2 linked regions of the Pseudolabrys taiwanensis genome follow. The protein of the gene in region 1 interacts with the protein of each later gene in a pairwise test. Links are inferred from orthologs where the notes say so. Each region holds a gene or a part of one and is shown in the gene's direction. Other genes may lie near its edges. The genes, in order: ptsN and DW352_RS14355.

Region 1 (15,642 bases):
TGCGCCGCGTCGATGGCATCTACCGGTGGATGTCGAGCGGTGCGGTGCCGATGCGCGGTGCCGACGGACAGATCGTGCAATGGTACGGCCTTTGCCACGATATTGATGATCAGATGTATGCCGAGGAGGGACTGAAGCGGAGCGAACGCGAGCTGCAGCAGCTTGTCGATGCCTTGCCAATCCACATCTGGAGTTGGACGCCCGACGGCAAGCTGGCCTACGTCAACAAGCGATCTTTAGAGGATCTCGGCATCTCCGGGGCGCATTTTGAAGACGTCACCAAGGTGGCACAAGAGCGGGTTCATCCGGAAGATGCCCCCGAAGTGCTGCGCAAATCGGTCGAGTGCCTCAAAACCGGCGCGCCCTTCGTCATGCGGTATCGCCGGCGCTGGAAGGGCGGCAACTATCGTTGGATAGAGGGGCGGTGCGACCCTCTGCGCGATCAAGACGGAGCGATCGTGCGCTGGTACCAGGTTTCCATCGATATCGACGATCAGATGCGGGCCGAAGAAAAGCTGCGGAACAGCAAGCGGCAACTGGAGCAAATGATCAGCGCCATACCCGTCAATGTCCTGAGCTTCGATCCTTCGGGCAAGATCACGTACACAAGCAAGCGCTATCTGGAGATGGTCGGTTCGCCGCTGGCGCACATTCAGGACTTCGATGCACTCGCCAAGGATCTCGCTCACCCTGAAGATTTTCCGACAATGCACCGGAAGGCAGCACATGGCTTCGCGACCGGCGAGCCTTTCGTGAACCGGTTTCGTCGGCGCGACATACATGGCGTCTATCGCTGGATAGAGGCGCGCGCGCAGCCGCTGCGCGATGAAGATGGTGCAATCGTGCAATGGTATATCGCTTCGATCGATCTCGAAGACGAGGTGCGCGCGCTGCAGGCCTTGCGCGAAAGCGAACGCTCGCTCCGGCAACTCGTCGAAACGCTGCCGGCGATGATCTACTGCGCGACGCCGGACGGCGAACCGACCTATCGCAGTCAGCTGCTCCGCGAATTCCTTGGGTTCGATGTTGATTACATGGATGGGTCGGGCAACTCACGTCTCGAATCGACGCTCAATTTTGTGATTCACCCCGACGATCTGGCAAGGATCAACGAAAAGTATGCGCACTCGCTGTCGACGGGTGAGCAGTATGCGGCGAGGCATCGCCTGCGGCGCTTTGATGGAAAGTGGCGATGGGTCGAGACGCGCGCCACGCCGCTGCGCGATTCCGAGGGGCACATTGTCCAATGGAACGGCGTCTGCCTGGACATCGACGGCGAGGTCAGAACGCAGGAAGAGTTGCGCTTGGCTCAGGAAAAGATGGCGCGCGCCAGTCAAGCGGCGAGCCTCGCCGAATTGTCGGCCTCAATTGCGCACGAGGTCAATCAACCGCTCGCCGCCGTTGTGGCAAACTCTCACGCGTGCCAGCGCTGGCTGACGATCGAACCACCGAATCTCGAACGCGCGCAAAGGACCGTGGAGCGCATCATTCGCGACGCGAACGCCGCTGCTGATGTCGTGAACCGAATTCGCGCGCTCTTCAAAAGATCGATGGAAGTCAGGAGTTCGACGGCCGTTGGCGAAATCATCATGGACGCATGCGGTCTCCTGGCCGAGGAGGCGCAGCGGCGTAGCGTGCGTGTGGACGTCGATATGGCGACGGATATTCCACCTCTCGCGTTGGACCGCGTGCAGATTCAACAGGTTCTGATCAACCTGATGCGCAACGGCATGGAGGCGATGGAGTCTAGCGCCGACACCAAGACGCTGGGTGTACGGGCGGGCAAAAACGGCAATGTTGTTCAGATCGAAGTGAGCGACCGCGGACGAGGAGTAGAGAACCCCGAGAAGATATTCGAGCCGTTCTTCACAACAAAAGAGAGTGGCATGGGAATGGGGCTGGCGATCTGCCGTTCGATTGTAGAATCGCATGGAGGCAAATTGCTGGTCGAAGACAACGACGACGGCGGGGCGACCTTCATTTTCACCTTGCCGATCGGGGCTTCGAGCGCGCCATGACGATGGGCGACCATATTGTCTACATTGTCGATGACGATGCGCGGATCCGCGAGGCGCTGAGCGAGCTGTTGGAGGCGCACGGCATACGCGCCGTTGCCTATGGGTCGGCGGGCGAATACGTGGAGGCCGACAAGCCCGATTTGCCGGCGAGCCTTATCCTCGACGTGGAGCTGCCTGATATCAATGGCCTCGAATTGCAGAAGCAGATCGGCGGCAGCGACCATCCACCGATCGTTTTCATTACCGGGCACGGCGATATCCCGTCGTCGGTACGCGCGATCAAGAGCGGCGCTGTCGACTTTCTGACCAAACCCTTCAGCGACGAAGATTTGCTAGCGGCCGTACGCACCTGCCTGTCGCAGGACCGGCATGCGCGGATTGAGCGCGCCGAGTTGACGAATATCCGGGAGCATTACGAGACGCTAACACCTCGCGAGCGGGACGTCCTGCCGCTGGTCGTCAGCGGCCTTCTCAACAAGCAAGCAGCGGCAGAGCTGGGCATCAGCGAGGTCATGCTCCAGGTCCATCGAAGGAATGTAATGCAGAAAATGGCGGCTGCCTCGCTCGCTGATCTCGTGCGCATGGCTGAGAAGCTCCAGATTCCGGTCACTCATTCGCGCCGCGCGGAGAGGAGCGACCGGTGAACAGTGGCAAAGGAACAGTTGCCGTCGTCGACGACGACATGAGGCTTCTGGAGTCGCTGGAGAACCTGCTCGAATCGGCCGGTTATTCGGTGCGCACGTTCGCCTCGGCCAAAGCGCTATTGGACGGCGGACTGTCGGAGATCGACTGCCTCATCACCGATATCGGCATGCCTGTCATAGACGGCTTCGAACTTCTCGATCTCGCGAAAAAGGCCCGGCCGGATCTGCCGGTATTCCTGATCACGGGCCGACATGAAATCGGCGATCAGAAGCGCGCGAATGCAAAGGACATCAGCGGTTTCTTTCGTAAGCCCTTTGACGGGCCCACTTTATTGGCAGCTCTCGGTGACGCCTTACGCGTAACAGTTGGAGATGACGATGACGGAGCAAGGTGAGGTTCGGAGAAAGACGCCGTCCAAGTCTGAGCGCAAGGGGGACGATCCGCTGGTCATTATCGTTGACGACGATCTCGCAGTTCGTGAGGCGCTTCAGGAGCTGCTTCTCTCGGCGGGAATGCAGCCGATGTGTTTTTCTTCGACGCGGGAGTTTCTCGAGGCCGATGTTCTTGACCTGCCCGGGTGTCTCATCCTCGATGTCCGCATGCCTGGCGCAAGCGGCCTCGATCTACAACGTCAACTGACGGATAAAGGGAGCACCAAGCCGATCATCTTCTTGACGGGCCACGGCGATATTCCGATGACTGTGCAGGCGATGAAGTCGGGCGCCGTCGATTTCCTGACCAAGCCGGTCCGGGATCAGACATTGTTGGATGCGGTAATTGCCGCGATCGAGCGCGATGCCGCCGACAGAGCCAGAGCCGCGGTCGTGCAGAGCACGGTCAGACGCCTTGAAACGCTCACGCCGCGCGAGCGGGAAGTGATGGCGGAGGTGGCGCGCGGACGGCTCAACAAACAGATAGCCTTCGATCTTGGCATCAGTGAAGTGACCGTGAAACTCCATCGGGGCAACGTCATGCGCAAGATGGAGGCTGCTTCGGTCGGCGAGCTCATTCGCGCCTGGGAGGTGCTGCCCGGCGACATCAAGGGGCGCGCAACTCAACCGTAAGCAAATCGAACGTGTCGAGGCACGATGGGGCTAAACCAATGATTAGGTCGCCCCATGCTTCGAGCCAATCGACCAGTCTCGATCGGGAGTGGAGTCTGAGCGCCATCAGGCGCCGGCTTGCCGCTCACAGATGGAGACTCGCATGAAGAGGTTTTCGAACAAGGTTGCCGTCATCACTGGCGGCAACAGTGGAATTGGCTTCGCCATTGCGCAAGCGTTGGTCGCAGAGGGCGCCGAGGTGGTGGTGGTCGGCCGTCGGGCGGATGCCGTGGAAGCCGCCGTCACGGCGCTCGGCGGTCGTGCGACCGGTCTTTCCGGCGATGTCAGCGATCTTGCGACGCACGATCGCGTCGCCGCGCTGGTGGCGGAGCGGTTCGGCGGCGCCGACATTTATGTTGCGAACGCAGGGATCAATCTCATCCAGGCCAGTCCCGAGGTCCGCCCCATGGATTTCGATGCGCAGTTCTTCACGAATGCGCGCGGCACGTTCTTTGGCGTACAAAAGATCGTACCAATGCTGCGCGACGGTGGCGCGATCCTGCTAACCAGTTCCATTGCCGCGCGTAAGGTGCTGGCGGGGCATGCGGTCTATGCCGGCAGCAAGGCAGCGGTGGAAGCTTTCGCCCGAAGCTGGGCACTAGAGCTCAAGGACAGGCGCATTCGCGTGAATGTGCTCAGCCCAGGGCCGACGGCCACGCCGATCATCAAGAAACTTGGTGTCGCGGCCGACGCTCTGCCTGACTTCGAGCGGCAAGTGGCCCAAACGATTCCGCTGGGGCGATTGGGCGAAGCCGAAGAGCTCGCGCGTGCTGCCATGTTCCTATTATCGGCCGATAGCACCTTCGTTACGGGGGTCAATCTCGCCGTCGATGGCGGCATCAGCCTTGTGTGACCGAGGCCAATTGAACGATGTCCTCCCCCCTCGGACCGGCGTCAGCGCCGGCCCGAGAGCCAGGCCGCGACGTTGAGAGCGTAGCGTTGCGTGTCGGCCAACGCTTCGGGAAAGCGCTGCATTCCGTCTCCCGGCGGCTCGGTCACGAAGCTCGGGCAACCCGACCGCGTGTCCCAGTTGTAGTCGGCGAAGTGATGAAAGGTACTCTGCGCGAGGCCGGGACCACCGTACTTGCCCGCCTCGAAGGCGACGGCGATGTTGAAGCGGGCGCCGGTGACCTTGCTCGTTCCTCGCACGATCACGCGCGCAGCTTCTCCCTCGGGCGCGCCGATCCCGCCTTCGTGCGGATGAGCGGGCAGGAAGCGGATCGCCCCTGTCGGTGATGTCTCGTTCGCGAGAATTGGGTGGGGCGGGCCGATAAGTTCTATCGCCTGATAATCGCCGTTCGCACCGGAGTGGAAGTTCGGCCAGGAGATGTGGCTCGTGAACGGATCGTCGATCTTGTGATGTGCCGGATCCGGGTCCGCATGGGTCGTGTGGAAGTAGTGCGCCTTGCCAATGCCGCCGAGTGTGCAGACGGAAGACCCGAGGTCCATGTGGTCGCGCGTGACCAGCAGCCCGCCGCCCCGCGCGCGGAACCGGGAGATCGCCGCGCAGTCTTCTGGCGTCAGCCCGTCACCGCTGTCGACGGCGAACAGCCACAACTGATCGACGTTGCCGGCATCGATCGTCGAGAGTATCGGATCGGGCCGCCCCGGCGGTTCGCGATCCCGCACTGTCACGTCATATAGCGTATTGCCCGCCTCATCGCGCGCGCTGCTCAGGAGCGCCGCAAGCCGACTGAACCGCTTGATCGACCAGTCATCCTCGGTTGTCGGAATCGTCGTCTGAAGCAGAATCCTTGTCGGTCTAGCGGCCATGGCGCTTTCTCCGTCCGTACTTGTCAGAATCAAAGGTCGCGCCGCAGCAGGGCGTGAACTCATCAACGCGATGAGCCCACGCCTTCGTACGGCTGCGATGCGACAAACAGTCAGTAGTCCCAGAACACCGGCACCCACCGAAAGTGATCGCCGTCGACTGCCACATGGCCGACTGAGGGGAACGGCAGATGAGTGGCCACCAGCATCTCGCCGGTGCCGGCCAACTCGCGCAAGAGACGGATGCGGACGCGCGCCGCTTCTTCCGGATCGTGTTCGAAGCCGTTGTACCAGTCAGGCTGCTCGAACCCGACCGCAAACACAGCGTCGCCGGCGAACGTCAGTGCTTCGCCGCCGGACGCCACGCGGACCACGCTATGCCCGGGTGTATGGCCGCCGGTGCGACGGACGACGACACCTGGCGCGACCTCGTGCTCCTCATCGAACTGCCGCAGATGGTTGTGGTAGACCTTCGTGAACTGCTTGGCCGCCGCCCGAAGCGCGTCGGGGAATCCCGGCGGCATGGCGGTGTGGGAGAAATCGGGCGCCTCCCAGAATTTGACCTCGGCAGCCGCCACATGGATCTGCAGGTCCGGACGCAGCCGATCCTTCACGCCCTCGACGAGCAACCCGCCAACGTGATCCATGTGCATGTGTGTCAGCACCACGTCGGTCACGGACGTAAGATCAATGCCGGTGGCTTGCAGTCGGTTGATCAGCTGCCCGGCCCGCGGCAGGTGGAGGTCTGGGTCGGATCCCAGCCCAGCGTCAATGAGGATGGTCTTGTCGCCGCTGCGTACCAGGACCGCATTCAGCGCCCAGTCGAATGCCTTCTGCGGCAGGAACATTTCCTTCAACCAGGCCGACCGCACGGCCGGGTCGGCGTTGTGTCCCAACATCTGCGTCGGCAGTGGGAGCACGCCATCACTGACCACCAGCACTTCAATGTCACCGACCCGCACCGCGTAGCGCGATGGGACCAACTCTTCGGACCCCGATCCACCGGGGCTTTTGATTGTGTCCAATTGCATGTTTCGATCCTCTGACCGCCGCCTTAAACACGGCAACGGCGACGCTATGTGGAGGCGTCTTCGCGGTCGATTGGATCGAGGGAGAGGACAAACCATACCACGGCATAGGTCGTGTCATTTGCGCCGTCCGCGTGCATGTTCGTACTAGCTAATATGAATGCATGGATTGAAAGCCGCACGGTTAGACAATTCGCGCCGCACCAGTTTCGCCAGAAATACTCGCGGTGGAACGTGACGAACGTGGTCACACTGGACGAAGCCGCAATGATATCAAAGTCAGCCGGCAATGCTCCGCGGCTGATAACGGTCTGGTTGTCGATTCGAGTCCGGGGCGCTCGTTACGGCTGACTAGATGCAGTCGCTTCGTTTGATGAGGAACGAAGGCATCGAGCGCTCAGTCAAGCTGTTTGGCAGACAATTTATCTATGTCGTTTCGTGAGTATTGCACCCGTAGGATTGTTCGATACGACACGAGCCCCCTTCAGTTTGCTTCCTTTCGCTCAAACTTGGTGGACGTCCCGAGGGAGACTTTATCTGCCGCGGGCAGAGCTTTGCCGGTAACCGGCAAAACTTGAAGACCTGCACATGCGCTCAAACCCGGAGTGCCACGCCGTCGGCCGTCTCGGATCGGCAAAACCTTTTGGCAGGGAGGCCGGGGTCACCCGGTCGCCCTTTAGTTGCTGCTTGTTTGACGCGACTGCACCGCGCCGCCGAACCGTCAACGGAGCGATGAGTATGGGTCGGGGCAGCCCGGAGCCCCTTCCTGCGGCCAGCGCCGCTTTGGCTGATGCCCTTCAGTATCAATCCGGTGTGTCCCAGGTCGCTTGGCTAGCGCTGAGGCTGGAGCCCGTCGGGGGCCGGCTATGAAGCGCACAATGAAAGTGGCGCCTCCGGGCCCGGCCATTACGGGGATATCAGGATCCCGCAGGACTCGGGCGTGCGGTTGGGGGCGAATTGGATCGGCTCTTGGTCGACCATGGCGGTACGAAGGACTTAGCCTAACGCGTCTCAAATAATTGATTTTATTCTGTTTTAAGTGCGGCAGGGACATTCCTCTCCTGGGCATTAAACGACCGGCAAAGCGGCCTCGCGGGGCTGCTTCTTGTTTTTGGGACGGCGGCTTGCATCTGTTCCGCCCGGTCAGTATCCATCGCCCATGACCATCCGCCTGCACCGCGGCGACCTGCCGGACCTCTCCGCCTACAAAGGCTCCGTGGCGATCGACACCGAGACCATGGGTCTCGACCCGAACCGCGACCGCCTCTGCGTCGTCCAGCTTTCGCCCGGCGACGGCTCGGCCGACGTGGTGCAGATCGGCGCCGGCCAGACGCGCGCGCCCAATATCGAGCGCCTGCTGGCCGACAAATCGGTGCTCAAACTGTTCCATTTCGCGCGATTCGACCTCGGCATCCTGGCCAAGACCTTCGGCGTCATGCCGGAACCGATCTATTGCACCAAGATCGCCTCGCGCCTCGTGCGCACCTACACCGACAGGCACGGCCTCAAGGACCTGGCGCGCGAACTCATCGGCGTCGACCTGTCCAAGCAGCAGCAGTCGTCCGATTGGGGCGCCGACGCGCTCACGGACGCCCAGGTGGCTTATGCCGCCACCGACGTGCTGCACCTGCATGCGCTGAAGGAAAAACTGGACGTCATGCTCGCGCGCGAGGGCCGCGCGGCGCTGGCGGCTGCCTGCTTCGGGTTCCTGCCCGATCGGGTGCGACTCGACCTCGCCGGCTGGGCCGAGCAGGACATTTTCTCGCATTCGGTGTAGATTGGGCGGCGTATTCGGACCGGCCGCGGCCCGATGCCTCGTCGTCATTGCCGCCGATGGGCCATATTCATCGGTCATGTTGCGTTGCGGGGGCGGGACTTCCAACGCATTGAACAGCCAGCGAAGCGCGGGCGCTCGGGTCGAGGACCGCTAAACCGATGCCCGTATGCTCGATCGAATGTCAGGCAGCCGCGCCATCACGATGAACCGTGTGATTACAGCCCGGACCGACCCGCAGACGGCGCGCTCGCATTGGACGATGAGCAGCCGCGACAGCGACCGCGCCTTCCGCGCCGCGCGCCGGCACAGCCAATTGGTCCGCGTCCTGCGCATTGCCATTCCGATCACCGTGGTGGCAACGCTCGCTTTGCTGTTCCTGGTTACCTATCTCAATCCTTTACGCATGCTCGCCAAGCTGCCCATCGACATCAGCGATCTGATCGTCTCGGGCACCAAGGTCACAATGGAGAAGCCACGCCTGTCCGGCTTCACGCAGGACTCCCGCGCCTACGAACTCTCGGCGGACGCCGCGGCGCAGGATATGACCAAACCCGACTTCATAGAACTGCGCGGCATCCGCGCGAAAATGGATATGCAAGACAAGACCTCGATGCTGATGACGGCCGCAACCGGCCTCTACAATTCGAAGACCGAGATTCTGCAGCTTCAGCGCGACATCTTCCTGTCCTCGACGAACGGCTATAAAGGAAAGCTGAGCGAGGCGACGATCGACACCCGCAAGGGTCATGTCGTCTCCGACAAGCCGGTCGAGTTGGAAATGCTGCAGGGAACGCTCAACGCCAACAAGCTGGAGATCGTCGACAACGGCGATCTCGTGCGGTTTCACGGCGGCGTTGTCATGGACATGCTGCTCAGCGACGAGGCCAAGAAAAAGGCCGCGAAGAAATGATGCTTCGCGCGCTTATTCTTCTGCTGAGTCTGTCGGCCGCGGGCGCCGCTTTGGCGCAACCGCAATCCCAGGCCTCGAAGGGCCCGCCCAATGCATTGCAGGGCTTTTCGCAGAACCGCGATCAGCCGGTGCATATCGAGGCGGCGACGCTCGAGGTGCGCGACAAGGAAAAGGTCGCGACTTTCACGGGTGATGTGCGCGTGAAGCAAGGCGATACCGGCCTGCGCTGCAAGCGGCTCATCGTCTTTTATGAGCAGGACAACGCCACCGACGGCAGCAAGGCCACAGACAACAAGACGATGACGGCGGCAACGCCCGGCCCGAACGGCGAGCAGCGCATCAAGCGCCTGGAGGCGCATGGCCAGGTGGTGGTGACCCAAAAGGAGCAGACCGCCACCGGCGAGCTCGGCATCTTCGACATGAAGACCAACACCGTCACGCTCACGGGCAATGTCATCATGACCCAGGGCCAGAATGTCCTGCGGGGCGAGAAGCTCGTCGTCGACATGGCGACCGGCGTTTCGCGGGTCGAATCCGGCAAGGGCAATGGCGGCCGCGTGCAGGGCTTGTTCCTGCCGGGCAGCACCGACATAAAGCCGGGCGCGACGCCGGGCCAACAGCCGGCCCGCCCGGCGCCGGGACGGAACACCAATTGACATCGCGCGCCAGGGGCCCGCGCCCTTCGTCGCGGAATCAGCTATTCTTGAATGCCTCGCGGCTCGCGGGGATAGCGCCGAACCGGCCGATGCGCTGCGAGGTAGACCAGTGAATATCCTTTCGCTGTTCCAGCGCCGGCGCCCGGCGCCCGCCCGGAGGCGGCTGACGCCGGCCGAGGTGCGCACGCAGCAGGCGGCGCTCGCGCGGCAGGCGGCGCAGCAACAGGCGCATGGCTACGCGCAGCCCCAGCCGGGGCACGGCCACGCTTACGCGCAGCCGCAGCCGCAACCGCAACCGGGGCAAGGTCACGCTTATGCGCAGCCGCAGCAGGCGCGGCCGGCGCAACAGCCGGCCCCACAACAGCGCCCGGCCACCGCGCAGCCGCGCCGCGACGGCGGCGGCCAGCAGCAGCAGGCGCGCCATGCCTATCTCGCCGCCCATGGCGTCGAGAAAAGCTTCGGCACGCGCAAGGTCGTGCGCGGCGTCACGCTCTATGTCCGGCGCGGCGAGGCGGTCGGCCTGCTCGGCCCCAACGGCGCCGGCAAGACCACCGTGTTCTACATGATCACCGGGCTGATCGCGGCGGACAAAGGCCGCATCGAGCTCGACGGCTACGACGTCACGCCGCTGCCCATGTACCAGCGCGCGCGTCTCGGCATCGGCTATCTGCCGCAGGAAGCGTCGATCTTCCGCGGCCTCAATGTCGAAGAAAACATCCGCGCGGTGCTCGAGGTCGTCGAGCCCGACCGCCGCCGCCGCGACGCGGATCTCAACGCGCTGCTCGAAGAGTTCAACATCACGCGGCTGCGCAAGACACCGACCATCGCGCTGTCAGGCGGCGAGCGCCGCCGCGTCGAGATCGCGCGCGCTTTGGCGACGCGGCCGAGCTACATGCTGCTCGACGAGCCCTTCGCCGGCATCGATCCCATCGCCGTCGGCGACATCCAGCAGCTCGTGCGGCACCTCACCAATCGCGGTATCGGCGTCTTGATCACCGACCATAACGTGCGCGAGACGCTTGGCCTGACCGACCGCGCCTACATCATCTACTCGGGCGAGGTGCTGATGGAGGGCACGCCCGACGACATCGTCAACAATCCGGACGTGCGTCGCCTCTATCTGGGCGAGGAATTCCGCCTGTAATTGCGGCAGCCCAGGCCGCATGCACAACATTTGTGCATTCCCGCACTGCGGAATCACATGGCGCAACCCGACTGAACTGGTGTAGCCTTTTCTTAGCAAGAATCGGACCAGTTTCCGCCGGGAAACCCCATGGCTTTGTCGCAAAGACTGGAGTTCCGTCAGACCCAAGCGCTGGTGATGACGCCGCAGCTGATGCAAGCCATCAAGCTGCTGCAGCTCTCCAGCCTCGATCTGGTGGCCTATGTGGAAGGCGAACTCGAGCGCAACCCGCTGCTCGAGCGCAGCAGCGACGACGACACCCCTTTTCCCGGCACCGAGCCGCCTGAGCCCGCCGTCGAGGCCCGGGACGACACCGCCACCGACTGGATTGGCGAGGAGCTGGAGACCAGCCGCAGCGCCCTGGAGCAGGGCCTGGGCACCGAGCTCGAGAACGTCTTCCCGGACGACGGCGGCGACAAGCCGGCAATGCCGGAGGCCCCGGCACCGGCCTATTCGGAATGGTCGGGCACCGGTTCGGGCGGCGCCGAGGACGGCGATTACAATCTCGAAGCCTTCGTGTCGGCCGAGACGACGCTGGCGGCTCATCTCGCCGAGCAGATGGCGTTGGCGATCCCCGATCCGGCGCGCCGCATGATCGGCCAGTACTTGATCGATATGGTGGACGAGGCCGGTTATCTCACCGGCGACCTCATCTCGGTGGCCGAGAAGCTCGGCGCTTCGCTGCGTGAGGTCGAAGACGTTCTCGCCATTCTGCAGTCGCTCGATCCAGCCGGCGCTTGCGCGCGCAATCTCACTGAGTGCCTGGCGCTGCAGTTGAAGGAACGCAATCGCTTCGATCCGGCGATGCAAGCGCTGGTCGCGCATCTCGATCTTCTGGCCAAGCGCGATCTGCCGGCGTTGCGGCGCGTGTGCGGCGTCGACGACGAAGATCTTATCGACATGATCGCGGAGATCCGCAGCCTCAATCCGAAACCGGGACTGGCCTTCGGCTCGACCAATGTACAGCCGATCGTACCGGATGTTCTGGTGCGCGCCGCGCCCGACGGCACATGGCAAGTCGAACTGAACTCCGACACCTTGCCGAAAGTGCTTATCAACCAGCGCTATTATACGCAGGTCAGCAAAGGCACGAAGAACGACAAGGACAAGAGCTACATCGCCGATTGCCTGCAGACGGCGACATGGCTCGTGCGCGCGCTCGACCAACGCGCCAAGACGATCTTGAAAGTGTCAAGCGAGATCGTTCGCCAGCAGGACGGATTTTTCGCCAAAGGCGTACAGCATTTGCGGCCGCTGAACTTGAAGACGGTTGCCGATGCCATCGGCATGCACGAGTCGACGGTGTCACGTGTCACCGCCAACAAATACATGGCGACGTCGCGCGGTATCTTCGAATTGAAATACTTCTTCACGTCCTCCATCGCCTCGGCCGATGGCGGCGAAGCGCATTCGGCCGAGGCGGTACGTCATCGCATCCGGCAGCTCATCGACGGCGAAACCGTCAGTGACATTCTCTCCGACGATACAATCGTGGAAAAGCTGCGCGGCGCCGGCATCGATATCGCGCGGCGAACCGTGGCCAAGTATCGGGAAGCCATGCGGATTCCGTCTTCGGTACAGCGTCGGCGCGAAAAGCAGGCGGCGGTATGACCCACCCTGCGTCGCATTGCGCAAGGAACGTTTCTGCGCTCAAATATTTAGCGATGGCATAATCGGGCGGAAGGCCCGCCCGGCAAGAGGGAGATGGCCACATGCCCTTGCGCGTTTCGGGACGGAACATCAATGTCGGCTCCGCGCTACAACAGCGCATCTCTGAAAGAGTCGAAGAAGCAACCTCGAAATATTTCAACGGTGGTTATTCCGGCCACGCCACAATTGGACGTGACGGTTTCGGCTTCCGCACCGACTGCGTATTACGTCTGGACTCGGGCGCGACCCTCGAAGCCGAGGGTATGGCCGCCGGCGCTTATGAAAGCGCGGATGAGGCCGCCGATCGCATCGAAAAGCGTCTGCGCCGCTACAAACGCCGGAAAAAGGACAGTCAAGCCCGCCGTGGCGGATGAGCGGTAGCCGACAATATGCACGGGAAAACGGCACCTATTGCCTAACGCCGCCCCATTGACTTCCGTCGCGAGCCGCTCTTATGGTCCGCCGCCTTCCACAACCCCCCTTGCAAACCGTCGCCGTCTCTTACGATCATCGCTCATGTCCCTGACGCTCACCGATCTTGTTGCACCGAACGCGGTCATTCCCGCGCTCAAGGTCAACAACAAGAAGCAGGCCCTGCAGGAGCTCGCGGCACGTGCCGCCGAGCTGACCGGTCAGAGCGAGCGTGAGATTTTGGAGATCCTGCTTCAGCGCGAAAAGCTCGGCTCGACCGCCGTTGGCAATGGCGTCGCGATACCGCACGGCAAGCTGCCGAAACTCGGCCGGCTGTTTGGTTTGTTCGCGCGGCTCGAGCGCGGCATCGATTTCGAAGCGCTGGACAGTCAGCCGGTCGATCTCGTGTTTCTTCTGCTCGCGCCGGAAGCCGCGGGCGCCGACCATCTCAAGGCACTGGCGCGCGTTGCGCGCCTGCTGCGCGATAGCGACATTGCGCGCAAGCTGCGTGAGTCACGCGACGCCGACGCGATCTACGCCGTGCTGTCGATGCCGCCGACCGGCGCGGCGGCTTGAACAAACGTCGTCCCCGCGCGGGCGGGGATCGATGCACCGCGGCTTATCCTCAGAACTGAAAAGAAAAAGCGCAGCACTGTGGCTGCGCTTTCGTCACTTGCGACATTCGTCGTCATGCGTCCCGCCTTCGCGGGCACGACGGCAGCGGTCATATCCGCTTAGTGCACGCTCACGGTTTCGAGCTCTTGGCTCCAGGCGTTGGCAACAGCGGCTTCACGCGTATCGGTCAGCATGATCGGCGTGCCATCGGCGGCGTGCAGCGCGAACAGCGTCATGCCCGGTTGCAATGTCGGCGCTTCGGGAAACATCTCCGCGACGTCCTCGGAGCGAATTTCTTTGACGTAGGCAAGTTGGCCGTCGCCGAGCTGCGCAAGCGCTTCCTGCGTCAGGGCGGGATGGACGGCATCCAGTTCAACAATCTTGTCGGTCTTGGTCATGGCCCTCGACTCCTTCCTCGATGTAACGCTTGACGTGGTCGAGTCCTGTTCACGAGTGCGTCAGCGGGTTCATTCCAACTCATTGATGGCGATCGTTCTCACGATCCGCTCCGGCTGCGGCCGGATGAGATCGATCGACAACAGCCCATTCTTCAAGTCAGCACCCAGCACCTCCATGCCTTCCGCCAGCACGAAGGTGCGCTGGAATTGGCGTGCGGCAATGCCGCGGTGGATGTACTGACGGGTCTTGTCGTCCTGCTGCCGCCCGCGGATCACCAGTTGGCTCTCCTCGACGGAGACGTCGAGCTGATCCCTGGTAAAACCGGCGACCGCCAGTGTTATGCGCAAACGCTCAGGATTGTTCCCGTCACGCGGCAGCCGTTCGATGTTGTAGGGCGGATAGCCGTCGGCGCCCTTGGCGACGCGGTCGAGCAATCGCTCGATTTCGTCGAAACCCAACAAAAACGGGCTGGAGAGGGACGGAACTCGTGACATTGGTCTCAAAGCCCTCGCTTGAAGCGACTTTGACGTTTGGGGCCCGTTTGGCACCCCATCCAGCGAGCACCCTGCCCGCCAGTGTTCCTAATATGGGCCGCCCCGGTTAAGGGTTCAAGAACACGGGAAAATCCGTCCCGGATGGCCTGGCGGGCCGCCGCGCGCCTGCCAGGGACCCGCCCCGGCCGGCAAGCGAACGCCACGCCGCTCCCATCACCCGAGCCAAACCAACCGCGGGACGTTCGCGTCACGACGTGGCGGTGGTTAACGCACCAGGCGTGACCACGCGCCATGGTTTACGTGCTGACGCAATCCGGGACAGTCGGCGCATTAATCATGAACGCGCCACGACACCGGTACTTGCATCGCGCGAGCGCGCAAAAAACCCATGGCACATCGTTAAATTAATCATCGTCGTTTGCCTTGTTTGGTCAAAAATTTCTAAACGCGCGTCGCAACATTCAAAGCTTCGCTAATATCGCGAGCGAAAATTCGTTCAGCATCGTGGGGGTTGCAAGTGCTGATGCGAAGTATCGACAGTGATCCGTATGGGCTGACGTTCGACGAAAAAATCTTTCAGGCTGCCAAGCGTTTTTGTTTCGGCTTCGCCGGGCTGGCGGTGACGATCAGCGCCCTCGATCTGATGAACGTACCGGTCGTGGAAGCGGCCGCGCGTTATATTCGCGACGGACGCGCGACCGTGGCCGAGTTGCCCGATGCGGTCATCGATGGCGTGCAGAACTTCTCGCTGCCATCCTTCAAAACTTATCCGACCGAAGTCGCCGTCCTGATCCCGCGCGCCGACGTGCAAGAAATGCTCGGCCGCATTGCACCGCCCGTCATCGCGCAGGCGGCGCCCAAGCCGCCACGTGCGGCGATCGCCGAACTGGCCGCTGTCCGTCACGAAGACGCGATCGAGTTTGCGATGGCATCGGCGAACACGATGATGTCGGCCAAGCCCGAACCCGCTGTCGCGTTCGGCG
Region 2 (16,100 bases), 910 kb from region 1 along the record:
CTGAGCCCGCGCAGCTCGCCTTGCCGCATCTCGTCATGCCGGCGCACCACGACGTGCGCGAGGACGACGTGATCGCCCGCCGCCTGCGCGGCAATCTCGCCGCCGCCGCCGATCGCGGGCCGAAGGACTTTTCCGAATTGCTGCTCACGCCCGGCGTCGGCGCGCGCACGGTGAAGGCGCTGGCGCTGGTGGCCGAAGTCGTGCACGGCGCGCCATGCCGCTTCAGCGATCCCGCGCGCTTCTCGCTCGCCCATGGCGGCAAGGATCGGCATCCGTTCCCGGTGCCGCTCAAGGTCTATGACGAGACCATCGGCGTGCTGAAGTCGGCCGTGCAGAACGCCAAGCTCGGCCGTGAGGAAGAGCTGTCGGCCTTGAAGCGGCTCGACGATCAGGCGCGTCTGCTCGAAGCGCGCGCGGAGGGGCCGTCGGTGGAGGGCTTCATCGCGCAGGAGATGGACGCCTCTCCGACCTATGACGGCCGCTCGGTGTTCGGCTGGGAAGCCGAGTTGCGCGCGGCCTCGCCGAAGCGGCGGCGCAGCGTGTGACGCGGCTGAAGCCATTTATGATCAAGCTGATCCAGTCTCCGTTCATTCCCGCGCAAGCGGGAATCCAGCGCCGTATTGCAACTCTTATATGTTTGGCCCGGGGGTCCCGCTTTCTCGGTTACGAGCAGTATTGGTCAATCCACGACCATGAAACATGTTCGCGCGGTGCAAGTTCGCCGTCTTTCAAGCCGCCAGTCATAAACCCGGCATAAAGGCCGTGGCGCCGCGGCATCATCTTTATTTCCTCTTGATGTGGCGCAAATCCATTCCGCATCGCTTCTTTACGGTCGGACTTCTATTTCGAAGCTCGCTCCAGAACCTTTGAAAGGGAACGTTTTATGCTCGATCTCGTCGTTCTTGCCCTCGGTATCGCCCTGTTCGCGCTGACGTTCGGTTACGCCATCGCCTGCGACCGCCTCTAAAGGTGCGCCATGCCCATCGACTATTCGCTCGCCGCCCTCGTGACCATAGGGCTGCTGATCTACCTCACCTATGCGCTGCTGCGCCCTGAGCAATTTTAGGGGGTGACCATGACCGTCATCGGTTGGGTCCAGATTGTTCTGTACTGCGCTATCATCGTCGCGCTCACGCCCATGCTGGGCGCCTACATGACGCGCGTCTTCAACGGCGAGCGCACCTTCCTGTCGTTCGCGCTGCGGCCCGTCGAAGTGGCGCTCTATCGCGTCGGCGGTATCGACGAGAAGAGCGAGCAGGGCTGGCTCACCTACACGGTGGCCATGCTGCTGTTCCATGTCGCCGGCTTCGCCATCCTCTATGCGTTGATGCGGCTGCAGGGCGTGCTGCCGTTCAATCCAGCCGAAATGACCACGGTGCCGCCGGATCTCGCCTTCAACACGGCGGTCTCCTTCATCACCAACACCAACTGGCAGAACTACGGCGGCGAAAGCACGATCTCCTATCTCGTGCAGATGCTCGGCCTGACGCACCAGAACTATCTGTCGGCGGCGACCGGCATCGTCCTCGCCGTCGCGCTGGTCCGCGGCTTTGCCCGCGCTTCGGCGAAGACGGTCGGCAATTTCTGGGTCGATGTCACGCGTTGCACGCTCTACATCCTGCTGCCGATCTGCGTCGTCTACACGCTGTTCCTGGTGTGGCAGGGCATCCCGCAGACGCTCGGTCCCTATGTCGATGCAACGACGCTGGAAGGCGCCAAGCAGACTATCGCCGTCGGCCCGGTCGCCTCGCAGGTCGCGATCAAGATGCTTGGCACCAATGGCGGCGGCTTCTTCAACGCCAACGCCGCACATCCGTTCGAGAACCCGACCGCGCTGTCGAATTTCGTGCAGATGCTGTCGATCTTCGTGCTCGGCGCCGCGCTGACCAACGTGTTCGGCCGCATGGTCGGCAACCAGAAGCAGGGCTGGGCGATCCTCGCCGCGATGGGCGTGCTGTTCCTCGCCGGTGTCGTCGTCTGTTACTGGGCCGAGGCGAGCGGTACCAACATCCTGAGCTCGCTCGGCCTGACCGGCGGCAACATGGAAGGCAAGGAGGTCCGCTTCGGCATCGTCGCCTCGGCGCTGTTCGCGGTGATCACCACCGCGGCCTCCTGCGGCGCCGTCAACGCCATGCATGACTCGTTCACCGCGCTCGGCGGCATGATCCCGCTCATCAACATGGAGCTCGGCGAGATCGTCGTCGGCGGCGTCGGCGCCGGCCTCTACGGTGTGCTGCTGTTCGTCATCGTCACCGTGTTTGTGGCGGGCCTGATGGTCGGCCGCACGCCGGAATATGTCGGCAAGAAGATCGAGGCGCGCGAGGTGAAGATGGCGATGCTCGCCATCCTGATCCTGCCGCTGATGATGCTCGGCTGGACCGCGATCGCCGTCGTCTATCCGCCGGCGGTGGCGTCGATGGCCAATGCCGGGCCGCACGGCTTCTCCGAGGTGCTCTATGCCTACACCTCGATGACCGCGAACAACGGCTCGGCCTTCGCCGGCCTCACCGGCAACACCTTCTTCTACAATCTGTCCGGCGCGGTCGCGATGTTCATCGGCCGTTTCTGGATGATCGTGCCCGCGATGGCGATCGCCGGCGCGTTGGCGGCCAAGAAGTCGGTGCCGCCGTCGCTCGGCACTTTCCCGACCACCGGCGGCCTGTTCGTCGGCCTGCTCGTCGGCGTCATCCTCATCGTCGGCGGTCTCACCTTCTTCCCCGTTCTCGCGCTGGGCCCCATCGTCGAGCATCTCGCGATGCTGGCCGGCAGCGTCTTCTGATCTCGGAGTAACGACCCATGGAAGTCTCCAAACTGCGCAAGCGGATGCCGGCGTCCACGCTGCTGGATCCGAAAATCGTGATCCCGGCGATCGGCCAGTCGTTCGTCAAGCTCGACCCGCGCACGCTGGTAAAGAATCCGGTGATGTTCGTGCTCGAGATCGTCACGCTGCTGACGACGGTTCTGCTCGTGCGCGATCTCGTTGCCGGCGGCCAGTCGATCGGTTTCGAGTTCCAGATCGTGCTGTGGCTGTGGTTCACCGTGCTGTTTGCCAATTTCGCCGAGGCGGTCGCCGAAGGCCGCGGCAAGGCGCAGGCCGATACATTGCGGCAGACGCGCACGCAGACGCGCGCCAAGCGGCTGCAGGCGGCCGGCAATGCCGATCGTTATGACACCGTCGCCGCCGACGAGTTGCAGGCCGGCGATCTGGTCGTGTGCGAGGCGGGCGATGTCATCCCGGGCGACGGCGAGATCATCGAGGGCGTCGCTTCGGTCAACGAAGCGGCCATCACCGGCGAATCCGCGCCGGTGATCCGCGAGTCCGGTGGCGACCGCTCGGCCGTCACCGGCGGCACCACCGTGATCTCCGATCGCATCGTCATCCGCATCACCTCGTCGCCCGGCTCGTCCTTCCTCGATCGCATGATCAAGCTGGTGGAAGGCGCCGAGCGGCAGAAGACGCCGAACGAGATCGCGCTCACCATTCTGCTGGTTGGCCTCACCATCATCTTCGTGTTCGCGACCGCGACCATCCCGAGCTACGCGGCTTATGCCGGCGGCGCCATCTCGGTGGTCGTGCTGGTGGCGCTGTTCGTGACCTTGATCCCGACGACGATCGGCGCGCTGCTCTCGGCCATCGGCATCGCCGGCATGGACCGCCTGGTGCGCTTCAACGTGCTCGCCATGTCCGGCCGCGCGGTTGAGGCGGCCGGCGACGTCGACACGCTGCTGCTCGACAAGACCGGCACCATCACCTTCGGCAACCGGCTGGCGACCGAGATCATCCCGGTGCCGGGCGTCACCGAGCGTGAAGCCGCCGAAGCCGCCTTGCTCGCCAGCGATGCGGATGAGACGGCGGAAGGCCGCTCGATCATTACGTTGGTGCAGGACAAGTATTACGTCCGTCGCCAGGTGGTGCCGGCCGAGGCGAAGTTCATCGCGTTCTCGGCGATGACGCGTCTGTCCGGCGTCGATGTCGGCGCGCGCCGGCTGCGCAAGGGCGCCGTCGATGCCGTGCTCAAGTTCGCGCGCGAACAGGCGGGCCAGGATGTCGCCGAGCCGCCGGCCTTCCGCGCGGCGGTCGACAAGATCGCGCGCGCGGGCGGTACGCCGCTGGGCCTCGCGGAGAACGGCCGCATCCTCGGCGTCATCCACCTCAAGGACGTGGTGAAGCCGGACGTGAAGGACCGCTTCGCCGCCCTGCGCCGCATGGGCATCAAGACGGTGATGATCACCGGCGACAACCCGGTGACGGCGGCCTCGATCGCGTCGGAAGCGGGCGTCGACGACTTCATCGCCGAGGCGACGCCCGAGGACAAGCTGCGCTACATCCGCAACGAACAGACGCATGGCCGATTGATCGCGATGTGCGGCGACGGCACCAACGACGCGCCCGCGCTGGCGCAAGCCGATGTCGGCGTCGCCATGCAGAGCGGCACGCAGGCGGCGCGCGAAGCCGGCAACATGGTCGACCTCGACAGCGATCCCACCAAGCTCATCGAGGTGGTGGAGATCGGCAAACAACTGCTGATGACGCGCGGCGCGCTGACCACGTTCTCCATCGCCAACGACGTGGCGAAGTATTTCGCCATCATCCCGGCGATGTTCGCCGCGTTCTATCCGCAGCTCGGTGTGCTGAACATCATGGGTCTGTCGACGCCGCAGAGCGCCATCCTGTCGGCGATCATCTTCAACGCGCTCATCATCATCGCGCTCATCCCGCTAGCGCTCAAGGGCGTGAAGTATCGGCCGATCGGCGCCGCCGCGCTGCTGCAGCGCAATCTGGTGATCTACGGCGCCGGCGGCATCATCCTGCCGTTCATCGGCATCAAGGCCATCGACATCGTCGTCACGGCCTTGCACCTCGCTTGAGGAGAAAAAGAATGTTGAAGGAAATCCGCCCGGCCATCGTCTTCGTCGTCGGCCTGACGATCATCACCGGCCTCATCTATCCGCTCGCCATGACCGGCCTCGCCGGAGCGCTCTTTCCGTATCAGGCGCAAGGCAGCCTGATCGAGAAGGACGGCAAGGTGATCGGCTCCGCGCTCATCGGTCAGTCTTTCGCGGCAGACAAATACTTCCACGGCCGTCCCTCGGCGACGACCGGCCCCGACCCGAAGGATCCGACCAAGAGCGTCGGGGTGCCTTACAACGCGGCGAACTCCGGCGGCTCCAATCTGGGTCCGACCAGCAAGGCGCTGGCGGACCGCGTCAAGGAGGATGTCGAGACTCTGAAGAAGGAAAATCCTTCGGCAGCGGTCCCGGTCGATCTTGTCACCACATCGGCGAGCGGCCTCGATCCCGACATCTCGCCGGCGGCGGCTCTGTTTCAGGTGCCGCGTATCGCCAAGGCCCGCGGGCTGACGGAGGCCAGCGTGAGCGCGCTGGTGCAAAGCCAGACGCAGGGCCGCTGGCTCGGGCTTCTCGGCGAGCCGCGTGTGAATGTGTTGAAGCTTAACCTCGCCCTCGATGCGATGAAGTCGTAGGCTGGCGCGCCAGATCGCGTTCTCCGCGTCATGGCCGGGCTTGTCCCGGCCATCCACGTCTTCTTCCTTCTGTCGTTGGAAGACGTGGATGCCCGGCACAAGGCGGGGCATGACGGCGTCGTTGGACGCGCTTACGGAGGCAGTCTTCAAGGGACCATATGGCGAGCGACGAGACGCAAAGAGCTTCGCCGGATGCGTTGCTGGCCCTGGTCAAGAAAGAAGGCCGGGGCCGGCTGAAGATTTTTCTGGGCGCGGCGCCGGGCGTCGGCAAGACCTACGCCATGCTCACCGCCGCGCACAGCGAGCGCGCGGGCGGGCGTGACGTCGTCGCCGGCCTGATCGAGACGCATGGCCGCCGCGAAACCGAGCAGCTTGTCGTCGGTCTCGAGGTGCTGCCACGCAAGTCGATCGTCTACCGCAACCAGATCGTGCACGAGTTCGACATCGATGCCGCGCTGGCGCGGCGGCCGAACCTGCTGCTGGTCGATGAGTATGCGCACACCAATGTGCCCGGCAGCCGGCATCCCAAGCGCTGGCAGGACGTCGACGAACTGCTCAATGCCGGTATCGACGTCTGGACCACGCTCAACATCCAGCATCTCGAAAGCCTCAACGACGTCGTCCAGAAGATCAGCAAGGTGCGCGTGCGGGAGACCGTGCCCGACACCGTGTTCGACAAGGCGGACGAGGTCGTGCTGGTCGACTTTCCGCCGGACGAACTGCTCAAGCGTCTGGCCGAGGGCAAGGTCTACGTCCAGGACACGGCCGCGCGCGCGGTCGAGCATTTCTTCAAGCCGCAGAACCTGACGGCGCTGCGCGAACTGGCGCTGCGGCGCGCCGCCGAGCGGGTCGATGCGTCGCTGATCGAGCGCATGCAGGCGCAGGCGATCGAAGGGCCATGGGCCGCGGGCGAGCGCATTCTCGCTTGCATCGGCCCCGACCCGATCTCGCCGACGGTCGTGCGCACCGCCAAGCGCATGGCCGACCTGATGGATGCGCCGTGGATGGCGGTGACGGTCGAGCGGCCGGGGACGGTGCTCGACAACGTGCAGCGCCAGCGGCTCGACGACGCGATGGCTTTGGCGCAGAGCCTGGGAGCGGAGACGCAGACGCTCACGGGGCCGGATCTGCCGGCCGAGCTGCTGCGCTTCGCCAAGTTCGAGAACGTCACGCAGATCGTCATTGGCCGCTCGCGCGGCGGCTTCTTCAACGAGCTGTTGCGGCGCTCGCTGCCGCACGAGCTGGTGCGGCGTACGCAAGACATCGCCATTCATCTGGTGACGCGTGAGTCGGAGGCGCCGGCGGAGCCGGGCAAGCGCCGCTGGCGGTGGCTGGCGCCGCGCCCGTTGCACTTCATCTATGCGACGCTCGCGGTGGCGGGGGCACTCGGCGTCGGCGAGGTCCTCACCTCGCTCACGCCGCTTCCCAACCTGTCGATGATCTTCATGCTGGCGGTGCTGTTCACCGCCATCAACTTCGGCATCTGGCCGGCGATTTATGCCTCGCTTCTGTCGTTCGCCGTCTACAACTTCTTCTTCATCCCGCCGCTCTACACCTTCACCGTCGCCGAGCCGTACGAACTGCTCGCGCTCGTCATCTTCCTGCTCATCGCCGTCGTGTCCTCGGCCATGGCCGGCCGCGTCCGCGATCAGGCGCGCGTGGCGGCAAACCGGGTGCGTGCGATGCGCCGGCTTTACGAGTTCACCCGCCGCATGTCGGGGCTTGCGACGCAGGATGCGCTGGCCGAAGGCGCGGCGAGCGAGATCCACGCCAGTCTGGCGCGGCCGGTCGTGGTGCTCCTGGCGCAGGGCGACGAATTGGCGCTGACCGCTGCGTGGCCGCCGGAGGACGAACTCGACGCCGCCGCCGCGACCGCGGCGCGCTGGGCCTTCAGCCATGGCGAGCCGGCCGGTGCCGACACCGGCACCTTGCCGATCATCCCATGGTACTTCGTGCCCCTGCGCATCGGCGACAAGAGCCTCGGCGTCATCGGCGTCGGCAAGGAAGGCGACACGGGCCCGCTCGATTCGGAAGCGCGCGCGTTGCTCGATACCCTGTCGGAGCAGACGGCGGCGGCGCTCGACCGGGCGTCGCTCGCGCGCGAGATGGTCAACGCGAGGACCGCCACCGAAACCGAACGCGTGCGTAACACCTTGCTGGCATCGATCTCGCACGACTTCCGCACGCCGTTGTCCTCCATTCTCGGCGCGGCGACGAGCCTGCTGGACTACGGCGACAAGCTGGACGGCGCGACCAAGAAGGACCTGCTCGGGCAGATCAAGCAGGAGACCGAAGACCTCGACGAGATGGTGCGCAATCTGCTCGCCATCACCCGCATCGATGCCGGCGCGCTGGAACTGCGGCGTGACTGGATCGATCTACGGGACGTCGTCGACCGGGTCGTCGGTGCGGCGCGCCGCCGCGGCGCACGCCAGACGATCGCAGTCGAGCTGCCCGCCGACCTGCCGCTGGTAAGGGCCGATGCGACCCTGGCCGAGCAGGCGATCGGCAACGTCGTCGCCAACGCGCTCGTCTATACGCCGAAGGAAACGCGTGTCGTGATCGATGCCATTGTCAGCCCGGATCGCGTAACCTTGCGCATCGCCGACGATGGCCCCGGCATTGCGCCGGACGTGCTGCCGCATATCTTCGACAAGTTCGCCAAGGGAACGGACCACAGCATGACACGCGCCGACGGCAGCCAGAGCACCGGCCTCGGCCTCGCCATCGCCAAGGGCATCATGGCGGCGCATGGCGGCGCGATCGACGTCGAGACCCCGGTTGCCGGCGGCCGCGGCGCACGCTTTGCCTTGGCCTTCCCGCGCGAGCAGGCCGGGGCATGAGCGCGAAGACCCGCGTCCTGGTCGTCGACGACGAGGCGGCGATCCTGCGCTTCCTCAAGCCCGCGCTCGAGGCCAACAATTACGAGATGGCGAGTGCCGGCACGGTGGCCGAAGCGATCAAGCGCATCGCCGCGGATACGCCGGACATCGTGCTGCTCGATCTCGGGTTGCCGGACGGCGACGGCAAGGATGTGATCCGTCGTGCGCGCGAATGGTCGGACGTGCCGGTCGTCGTCTTGTCGGCGCGCGAGCGCGAAGCCGAGAAGATCGAGTCGCTCGATCTCGGCGCCGACGATTACGTCAACAAGCCGTTCAACATCGGCGAGCTGATGGCGCGCATGCGCGCCGCGCTGCGGCACCGCCTGCAGCGCAAGGCGGAGATCCCGGTGCTGCGCGTCGGCGATCTCGAGGTCGATGCGGTGCGCCGCCGCGCGACGCGCGCCGGCGCGGAGTTGAAGCTGACGCCGAAGGAGTTCGAGCTGTTGTCGTTTCTGGCGCGCCATGCCGGGCGCGTCATCACCCACAAGCAGATCCTCGCCGCGGTGTGGGGACCGGCGCATACCGAGGATACGCAATATCTGCGCGTCTATATCGGCCAGCTGCGCCAGAAGATCGAAGAGAAGCCCGACGACCCGCGCATCGTGCTCACCGAGCCGGGCATCGGCTACCGCATCGCGGAAAGCTGAGGGCCGGGCGGCGGCGGCAACAACGCCGCCTAAAGCCGCGGAAGCGACTGGTGCTGCCGGAGTGGATTGAACACTCGACCTCCTCATTACCAATGAGGTGCTCTACCACTGAGCTACGGCAGCGAACGGGCGGCCCCGAACGGGTCCGAACCGCGGCGTTACTGCCACACGCTCCCCCGTGACGCAAGGCAAAGGCGCGCCTTGCGCGCCCGCCGGCGCCTTGGATAAGTGAACTCATGGCGACCACCGGCAATAAAGGTAAACCGGACCCCCGCAAGGAGCGGCTCAAGGCGGCGCTCCGGGAGAACCTGCGCCGGCGCAAGGCGCAGGAGCGGGGCCGGGAAGAGGCGACAGGGGCCGAGGCCCCCGAATCGGGTGCGGAGGCCGCCGATTCGGCCAAGTAGCACCGACCGGCCTACCGCTTGGCCGGAGTTTCGCCGTATTTGCCCGGCGTTCCTGGTAACCCCCGCGTAATTTCGGGCTTTGCAGGCGGGCGGCCCCGGTCCATAGATCGGCCAGGCTGAGGAAAAGCCGCTTTACGCAGCGCGGGGCGACAAGATGGATCGGATACGCATCGTCGGCGGGCAGCGTCTGAACGGAACTATTCCGATTTCCGGCGCCAAGAATGCCACGCTTCCTTTGATGATCGCGGGGCTGCTCACCGACGAGCCGCTCATTCTGGAAAATGTGCCGCGGCTGGCCGACGTCATCCAGCTCCAGCGCATCCTCGGCAATCACGGCGTCGACGTGATGATCAACGGCAAGCGTCTGGGCGACGACCCCAACGCCGGCCGCACGATCACGCTGTCCGCGAAAACCATCGTCGACACCACCGCGCCCTATGAGCTCGTGTCGAAGATGCGCGCCAGCTTCTGGGTGATTGCGCCGCTGGTCGCGCGCATGGGCGAAGCCAAAGTCTCGATGCCGGGCGGCTGCGCCATCGGCACCCGCCCGGTCGACCTCCTCATCATGTCGCTGGAGAAATTGGGCGCCGAGATCGAGATCGAAGGCGGCTATGTCATCGCCCGCGCCAAGAACGGCCTGCGCGGCGGCGAGATCGCCTTTCCCAAGGTCACTGTCGGCGGCACGCATACCGCGCTGATGGCGGCCTCGCTCGCCCGCGGCACCACCGTGATCGAGAATGCGGCGCGCGAGCCGGAAGTGGTCGACGTCGCCGACTGCCTCAACAAGATGGGCGCCAAGATTTCCGGCGCCGGCACCTCCCGCATTGTCGTGGAGGGCGTCGCCAAGCTGTCCGGCACGCGTCACGCCGTGCTGCCCGACCGTATCGAGACCGGCACCTATGCCATGGCCGTCGCGATGGCCGGCGGCGACGTGCTGCTGCAGAACACGCGGCCCGATCTGTTGCAGTCGGCGCTCGACGTGCTGACGGAGGCCGGCGTCACGATCACGCCGACCAACGAAGGCATCCGCGTCGCGCGCAACGGCGCCGGACTCAATCCGGTGCAGGTGACGACGCAGCCGTTCCCCGGCTTCCCGACCGATCTGCAGGCGCAGTTGATGGCGCTGATGACCAAGGCCAAGGGCACCTCGCACATCACCGAAACGATCTTCGAAAATCGTTTCATGCACGTGCAGGAACTGGCGCGTCTCGGCGCGCGCATCTCGCTCGACGGCGACACCGCCACCATCGAAGGTGTCGCCAAGCTCAAGGGCGCGCCGGTGATGGCGACGGATCTGCGCGCGTCGGTGTCGCTGGTGATCGCGGGCCTCGCCGCCGAAGGCGAGACCATGGTCAACCGCGTCTATCATCTCGATCGCGGCTTCGAGAAGCTCGAAGAGAAGCTCGGCGCCTGCGGCGCGGCCATCGAGCGGATCAGCGACTGAGCGAACTCCCGTAGGGTGGCTAAGGCGGCGCAGCCGCCGGGCCCGCGACCGGGGTCTCAAACAAGCAGACTTTGAGGAGGTGGGCACGGTGCGCAACGCGTGCCGTTGCCCGCCCTAAAGAGAGGCTTCACAAGGTCTCGAGATATTCCTCGATACTGACCTTGACCATACCGCGCGGCGCCGCGCCCTCCGCGGTTGCGAGCTCAACTCCGGACGGAGCCGAGTCGATATCGTCGGTCGCCAAGTTGGCCCAGTCGTGTTCGAATACGTTGGCGAAGTAGTTCGCGAGCTTTTCATCCTCGAACAACAGGCTGGCGTCGCGGTTGAGCGACACGCCTTGCTCCGACCAGTTCTGGCTGCCGATCATCACGCGCTGGCGGTCCACCACGATGCCCTTGGTGTGGCAATTGCGCTGGACGCGGATGGCGCTCATGTCGAAGCCGAAGTCCTGGAGCGCCTCCAGGTTCTTGCGCGCATCGGCCTTCATCAGCAGGCGAAAGATGACGCGCACGTTGACGCCGGCGCGCTGTTTGTCGAGCACGGCGGACATCAGTTCGCGTAGCTTGGCGTGGTTCGGCTTCGGCGTGTTGAAAGTCTGATTCTGGATCAGCAATTCCTCCTGCGCGCTCTCGATGAGCGATAGAACGTGCTCATGGTAGTTGTCCGGCGTGAGCAAAGGCTGGACGTCGAACTCGCGGGTTTCGATCAAAGGCTCGAAATACTTGAACGCGGCCGCACGCTCCGTGGCGGTCGGCATGAACATTTCGGCCGGCATCAAAAGGTCGGGCAGGATCATCGCCTCTTCGGCGCCGCCGATATTGTGATCGTAATCGTTGCGAAGGTACTTTTCGAAGTCGGCGGCGAGCCCCGGATGGTCGACGATGGCGTGCCATTCGCGGTTATATTCCGACAGCCATGATCGCTTCCACGGCAGCGCCAGTGGGTTTGCCGGCGGCTGGTTCGACGATTGCCAGTTGCCGCTCGACAGCCAGAACGACGACTTGTCGCGGACCGCGACCTTGATGTGATAGGAACTCGCGACCCAGCCGTTCACCGCGCCGATTTTGACCCAGGCGACCTTGAATTTGTCGCCGAGCGCGGCTTCCAGCTCATCCACGACCTCTTTGTCTTTGAGATCGTTGGCCTTGGTGCCGCTGCCGACGCTTTGCCCCGGCTGGATTGTCAGCAGCATCTCCTTGAAGCCCCGGACGGTGCCGGCATTTTTGACCGCATCGACGATATGCGGGGCGCCGAAGTCGTACATGCCGACGGTCAAGGTCTTCTTCGTGCCGTCGAGGAAAGCCGAGAGCTGCGTCCATCCCGCGTCGGGGCTTAAGTGCGCGTTGACCGTCATGGACGCCTTTACCCGTTGCAGACCGGGGCTTGGCGGCGGCGTATAGGTGATCTCCTCGACGCTCGGCAGATTGAGCGCCAGCGCCTCGCGCGCCGGCACGCCTTGGTCGGCGAGGATCAGCTCTTCGATGGTGGGATCGCTGACCTGAACCTTCAGGCCGCCATAGCTCGCCGGCAATTCCTCGACGCCGGCCACGCGAAGGTCGGCGTTGCTCATCTTCTTGCGGACGGTGACGACGAGGGCGCGTTCGCTGGTGATGCGGCCTTTGTCGAACACGTAGCCGAGCCGCACGCTCATGACATTGCCGCGTTGGCCGAGTTCGGCGCGAGCGGCGGCCAGGACCTCGTTCGGGCTCTTGCCGGTGGTGGCTGGCGTTGGCGGCGTCGGCGCCTCTGGTGGCGCTGCGGGCAGCGGTGACGGGGCCGCGGCAGGTGGCGCTGCCGCAATCGACGGCGCGGCCGGTTTGCCGCCGACGTTCACCGTGACCGTCAACGGTATGGTCCATGTGGCGGAGCCATCCTCGGCGACGGTCGCAGTCATGGCGGCTTGCGGCGGCGCCTGCGTGGCGGCTTCGCGCGGGGAACCGATGACGAGCGGCACGACATCCTGCGATGGCGCGAGCATCTCATTGAACAAAGTCCGATGCGCATCGGTGCGGAGTTGATCGCGCAGATGCTGGATGAGGCGGCTGATGCGGACGCCTTCATTCGCCTCCCACTTGATGCGGTCTTCGCCCATCCACGACTGCCAGGGCTGGCCGTCGACCGCCATCGGTCGTCCATCGGCCGTCTTGGCGTAGACGCCCGAGTGATGCAGCGCGACGATTTCCCACCGGTCGTTGAAGACCGGAGCGCCCGACGAGCCGGGCGCCGTATCGGTCTTGTAGTGCAGGAACTGCGGCAGGACGTCGACGATCTGGTTCTCGCGCAGGCTGAGCTGTTTTGGCTCGCCGCTCGGATGCTGGATGATGTTCGCCCATTGCGCGGCGATGGCTTTGCCTTCGTCCTCCGAGAGGAGGTTATAGCCATAGGTGGAAAGATCGCGGCCATCGCGTGACCGGGCGCCGACAGCGACGCAGGCGTAGTCGAGGTCACGGTCGGCGTAAAAGAACTTGTCGGGATCGAACGTGAAGTTGACACCTTGCGTGATGGTGCCGTCTCCGCGTCGTTCGTAATTGAATTCGGCGAGCGAGTTGCGCGCGACGATCGGGTCGCCGAGAACGTGATGGTTTGTAATGAGCAGGCGCGGCGACACCATGAAGCCGGTGGCGTAGCCTGCCGGACGGCTGTCGCGCACGCTGATCCAGATGCGCGCGATCGTGTTGGCGACGCGGAGGCCTTCCGCGAGGAACGCCACGCCCATGAGGTCGCTCGCACCGATCTGGCGTTCGAGAGCGATCTCGGGTGGCAACCCCGCCGTCTCACCGGCCATGACTGTCGACAAGGCTTCGACGGTCGGCGTGCCGTCGGCCGACAGGGTCAATCCCCGCCGCTTGAGGAACTGCTGCACGCGCTCCGGCGTGTCGACTTCCAGCGGCCGGTGTTCTTCGATCAGGCGCTCGTTGCGCTTCCGTTGCGCCGTCCGCTCGTCAAAACGCTTCTGTGTCTGCTGCAGTTGGTAATTGTCGATCAACATGGTGGCCCCCCGACCATCCGACCCGTTGATGCCGTTACAGCCGCCAGTACAGGGCAATGCGCGGCAACCTGCAATTGTTTTTTGAAGTTTTTACTGTCTTAAAGCTGTCATGACGGCGCTGGACTTGGTGGCCGGTCGCCGCCACGATCCCCTGGCGTCAGGGGAGGTAACAGGTTGGTCCAGGTTAAAGTCATGAGCGCCGGCGCCGTCGAGGCGGTGGTTCGTCAACTCGCGCCGGAATTCGAGCGCGCAAGCGGCCATAAGGTCGATCTGAATTTCGGCACCGCCGGTTCGATGCGCGACCGCATCAAGAACGGCGAAAAGGCCGATCTCATCATCCTCGCCGATGCCGGCATTGCCGAGCTCGACAAGCTCGGCCACGTCAAACCCGGCAGCGTCACGCCGCTCGGCCGCAGCGTCATGGGCGTCATCGTGCGGGACGGCGAACCGGCGCCGGACATCTCGACACCTGAAGCCTTCATCCAGGCGCTGCGCAATGCGCCGACCTTTGCCTATACGAACCCGAAGTCGGGCGGCACCGGCGGCATCATGTTTGCCGCCCTGCTGCAGAAGCTCGGCCTGCTCGATGAGGTGGACGCCAAAGCCGTGCTCGGCAAAGGCGGTCACGACGTGTCGGTCATCATCGCGGAAGGGCGCGCCGCGCTCGGCACCACCTTCATCAGCGAGGCCTTGCCGGTGAAGGGCGTCACGGTGGTCGGCCCGCTGCCGGGCGACCTGTACTTCGCCAATACCTATACCGCGGCGCTCGCCGCCGACAGCGCCGTGGGGACGGAAGCGGCGGCCTTGCTGGCCGCCTTTACCGCCCCGGCGAACCGGCCCCGCTGGACGGCCGCGGGCCTCGAACCGGCCTTCCCTTAAGTACGTCTCGCATCTTGCGGCTGCACAGGGCCTTGCCTAATTAGCGGTGATGAAGGAGTGATCAGCGCCAGGGGCACGGAAATGGACCAGATCAAATTCATCGTCCTCGACGAGGAGGACCTGCAAGTCGCTTCGGCGCATCTGCAGGATGCGGTGGTCAAGGTTTCCGACATCCTATGGCGGCCGCAGGAGAAGCGCTTCGTGGTCGCGCTCAATCGCTTCGATTGGGAAAGCGCCAACGCCGATGAGCCCAAGTTTCGCCGCCGCCGCGCGGCCCTGCGCTTCGAGCGCGTTCAGTCCTGCAAGTGCAAGGACATGAACCCCGCCGGGAAGGACACCGTCCATAACCTTCTGGCGGTCGAGTTCGCTCCCACCGATATGCCCTCCGGCGTCGTCAGCCTGTTCTTTTCCGGCGGCGGTGTCCTGCGGCTGGAGGTCGAATGCCTGGAGGCCGAGCTGGCCGATCTGGGGCCCGCCTGGGTCACGACCTGCTGTCCCAAGCACGCCGAGATCGAGGGCGTGGCGGTCGCCGAGCAGCGCTAATATCCCTTGATTCAGCCGTTCCGAGGCGCTCGCGGGGCGAGCGGACCCGGAATGACCGCGAGATGGGCTCGGAGGGTTGACGGCCGGGCGCGTATCACCCATTCACCTGTCATGCCCCTTCGCCTCGACAGCCAAAGCGCCGATTTTGCCGACCGTTTCCGGTCCTTCCTCAGCGTCAAGCGCGAGGCCTCGCAGGATGTGGAGCAGACCGTCCGCGGCATCATCGAGGCGGTGATCTCGCGCGGCGACGAGGCGCTCAAGGAATTCACCGCCAAGTTCGACCGCATCGACGTCGCCAAGATCGGCCTGCGGGTCAGCGCCGCCGAGATCGATGCCGCCGAAAAGGCGTGCGATAAAGACGCGCTCGCTGCGCTCAAGCTCGCCCGCGACCGTATCGAGGCCTATCACCTCCGGCAGAAGCCCAAGGCCGAGGAACGTTTCACCGACGCGCTCGGCGTCGAGCTGGGCGCCAAGTGGACCGCTATCGAAGCGGTCGGCCTTTACGTGCCGGGCGGCACCGCCGCCTATCCTTCATCCGTTCTCATGAACGCCGTGCCGGCCAAGGTCGCCGGTTGTCCGCGGCTGGTGATGGTCGTGCCGTCGCCGGACGGCAAATTGGCCCCGCTGGTGCTGGCGGCGGCAAAGCTCGCCGGCGTCGACGAGGTTTATCGCGTCGGCGGTGCGCAGGCGGTGGCCGCGCTCGCCTATGGCACCGAGACGATCGCGCCGGTGGCCAAGATCGTCGGTCCCGGCAACGCCTATGTCGCCGCCGCCAAGCGTCTGGTGTTCGGCAAGGTCGGCATCGACATGATCGCGGGTCCGTCCGAGG

The links.
Region 2: the proteins of ptsN (region 1) and DW352_RS14355 interact in binary tests that used the Escherichia coli proteins (3 or more experiments, as listed by UniProt). The link is inferred for Pseudolabrys taiwanensis from one-to-one orthologs.

What each region holds. Positions count from the first base shown.
Region 1 is NZ_CP031417.1:3,896,193-3,911,834, forward strand. Bases 12,264-14,994 are described here. They hold ptsN (PTS IIA-like nitrogen regulatory protein PtsN), read left to right. Parts: upstream 12,264-13,262; coding sequence 13,263-13,727; downstream 13,728-14,994. Other genes in these bases: rpoN (RNA polymerase factor sigma-54), read left to right, coding at 12,264-12,701; DW352_RS18550 (BQ00720 family protein), read right to left, coding at 13,886-14,164; DW352_RS18555 (Hsp20 family protein), read right to left, coding at 14,234-14,659. Also shown: DW352_RS18475 (PAS domain-containing protein), read left to right, coding at 1-2,018; DW352_RS18480 (response regulator transcription factor), read left to right, coding at 2,015-2,662; DW352_RS18485 (response regulator), read left to right, coding at 2,701-3,057; DW352_RS18490 (response regulator transcription factor), read left to right, coding at 3,041-3,727; DW352_RS18495 (SDR family NAD(P)-dependent oxidoreductase), read left to right, coding at 3,870-4,619; DW352_RS18500 (hypothetical protein), read right to left, coding at 4,661-5,539; DW352_RS18505 (MBL fold metallo-hydrolase), read right to left, coding at 5,650-6,567; DW352_RS18510 (ribonuclease D), read left to right, coding at 7,724-8,341; LPS export ABC transporter periplasmic protein LptC, read left to right, coding at 8,508-9,251; DW352_RS18520 (LptA/OstA family protein), read left to right, coding at 9,251-9,907; lptB (LPS export ABC transporter ATP-binding protein), read left to right, coding at 10,017-11,051; more of rpoN, read left to right, coding at 11,181-12,263; DW352_RS18560 (cell wall hydrolase), read left to right, coding at 15,183-15,642. UniProt on the Escherichia coli protein: Seems to have a role in regulating nitrogen assimilation.
Region 2 is NZ_CP031417.1:2,989,779-3,005,878, reverse strand. What follows is about bases 5,338-8,526. They hold DW352_RS14355 (sensor histidine kinase), read left to right. Parts: upstream 5,338-5,641; coding sequence 5,642-8,326; downstream 8,327-8,526. Other genes in these bases: DW352_RS14350 (response regulator), read left to right, coding at 8,323-8,526; DW352_RS14360 (K(+)-transporting ATPase subunit C), read left to right, coding at 5,338-5,483. Also shown: DW352_RS14380 (DUF763 domain-containing protein), read left to right, coding at 1-545; DW352_RS14375 (K(+)-transporting ATPase subunit F), read left to right, coding at 977-1,066; potassium-transporting ATPase subunit KdpA, read left to right, coding at 1,076-2,779; potassium-transporting ATPase subunit KdpB, read left to right, coding at 2,797-4,869; more of DW352_RS14360, read left to right, coding at 4,881-5,337; more of DW352_RS14350, read left to right, coding at 8,527-9,012; DW352_RS27070 (hypothetical protein), read left to right, coding at 9,249-9,416; murA (UDP-N-acetylglucosamine 1-carboxyvinyltransferase), read left to right, coding at 9,571-10,860; DW352_RS14335 (phospholipase D-like domain-containing protein), read right to left, coding at 10,988-13,849; DW352_RS14330 (molybdate ABC transporter substrate-binding protein), read left to right, coding at 14,042-14,728; DW352_RS14325 (DUF2948 family protein), read left to right, coding at 14,810-15,271; hisD (histidinol dehydrogenase), read left to right, coding at 15,383-16,100. UniProt on the Escherichia coli protein: Member of the two-component regulatory system KdpD/KdpE involved in the regulation of the kdp operon. KdpD may function as a membrane-associated protein kinase that phosphorylates KdpE in response to environmental signals.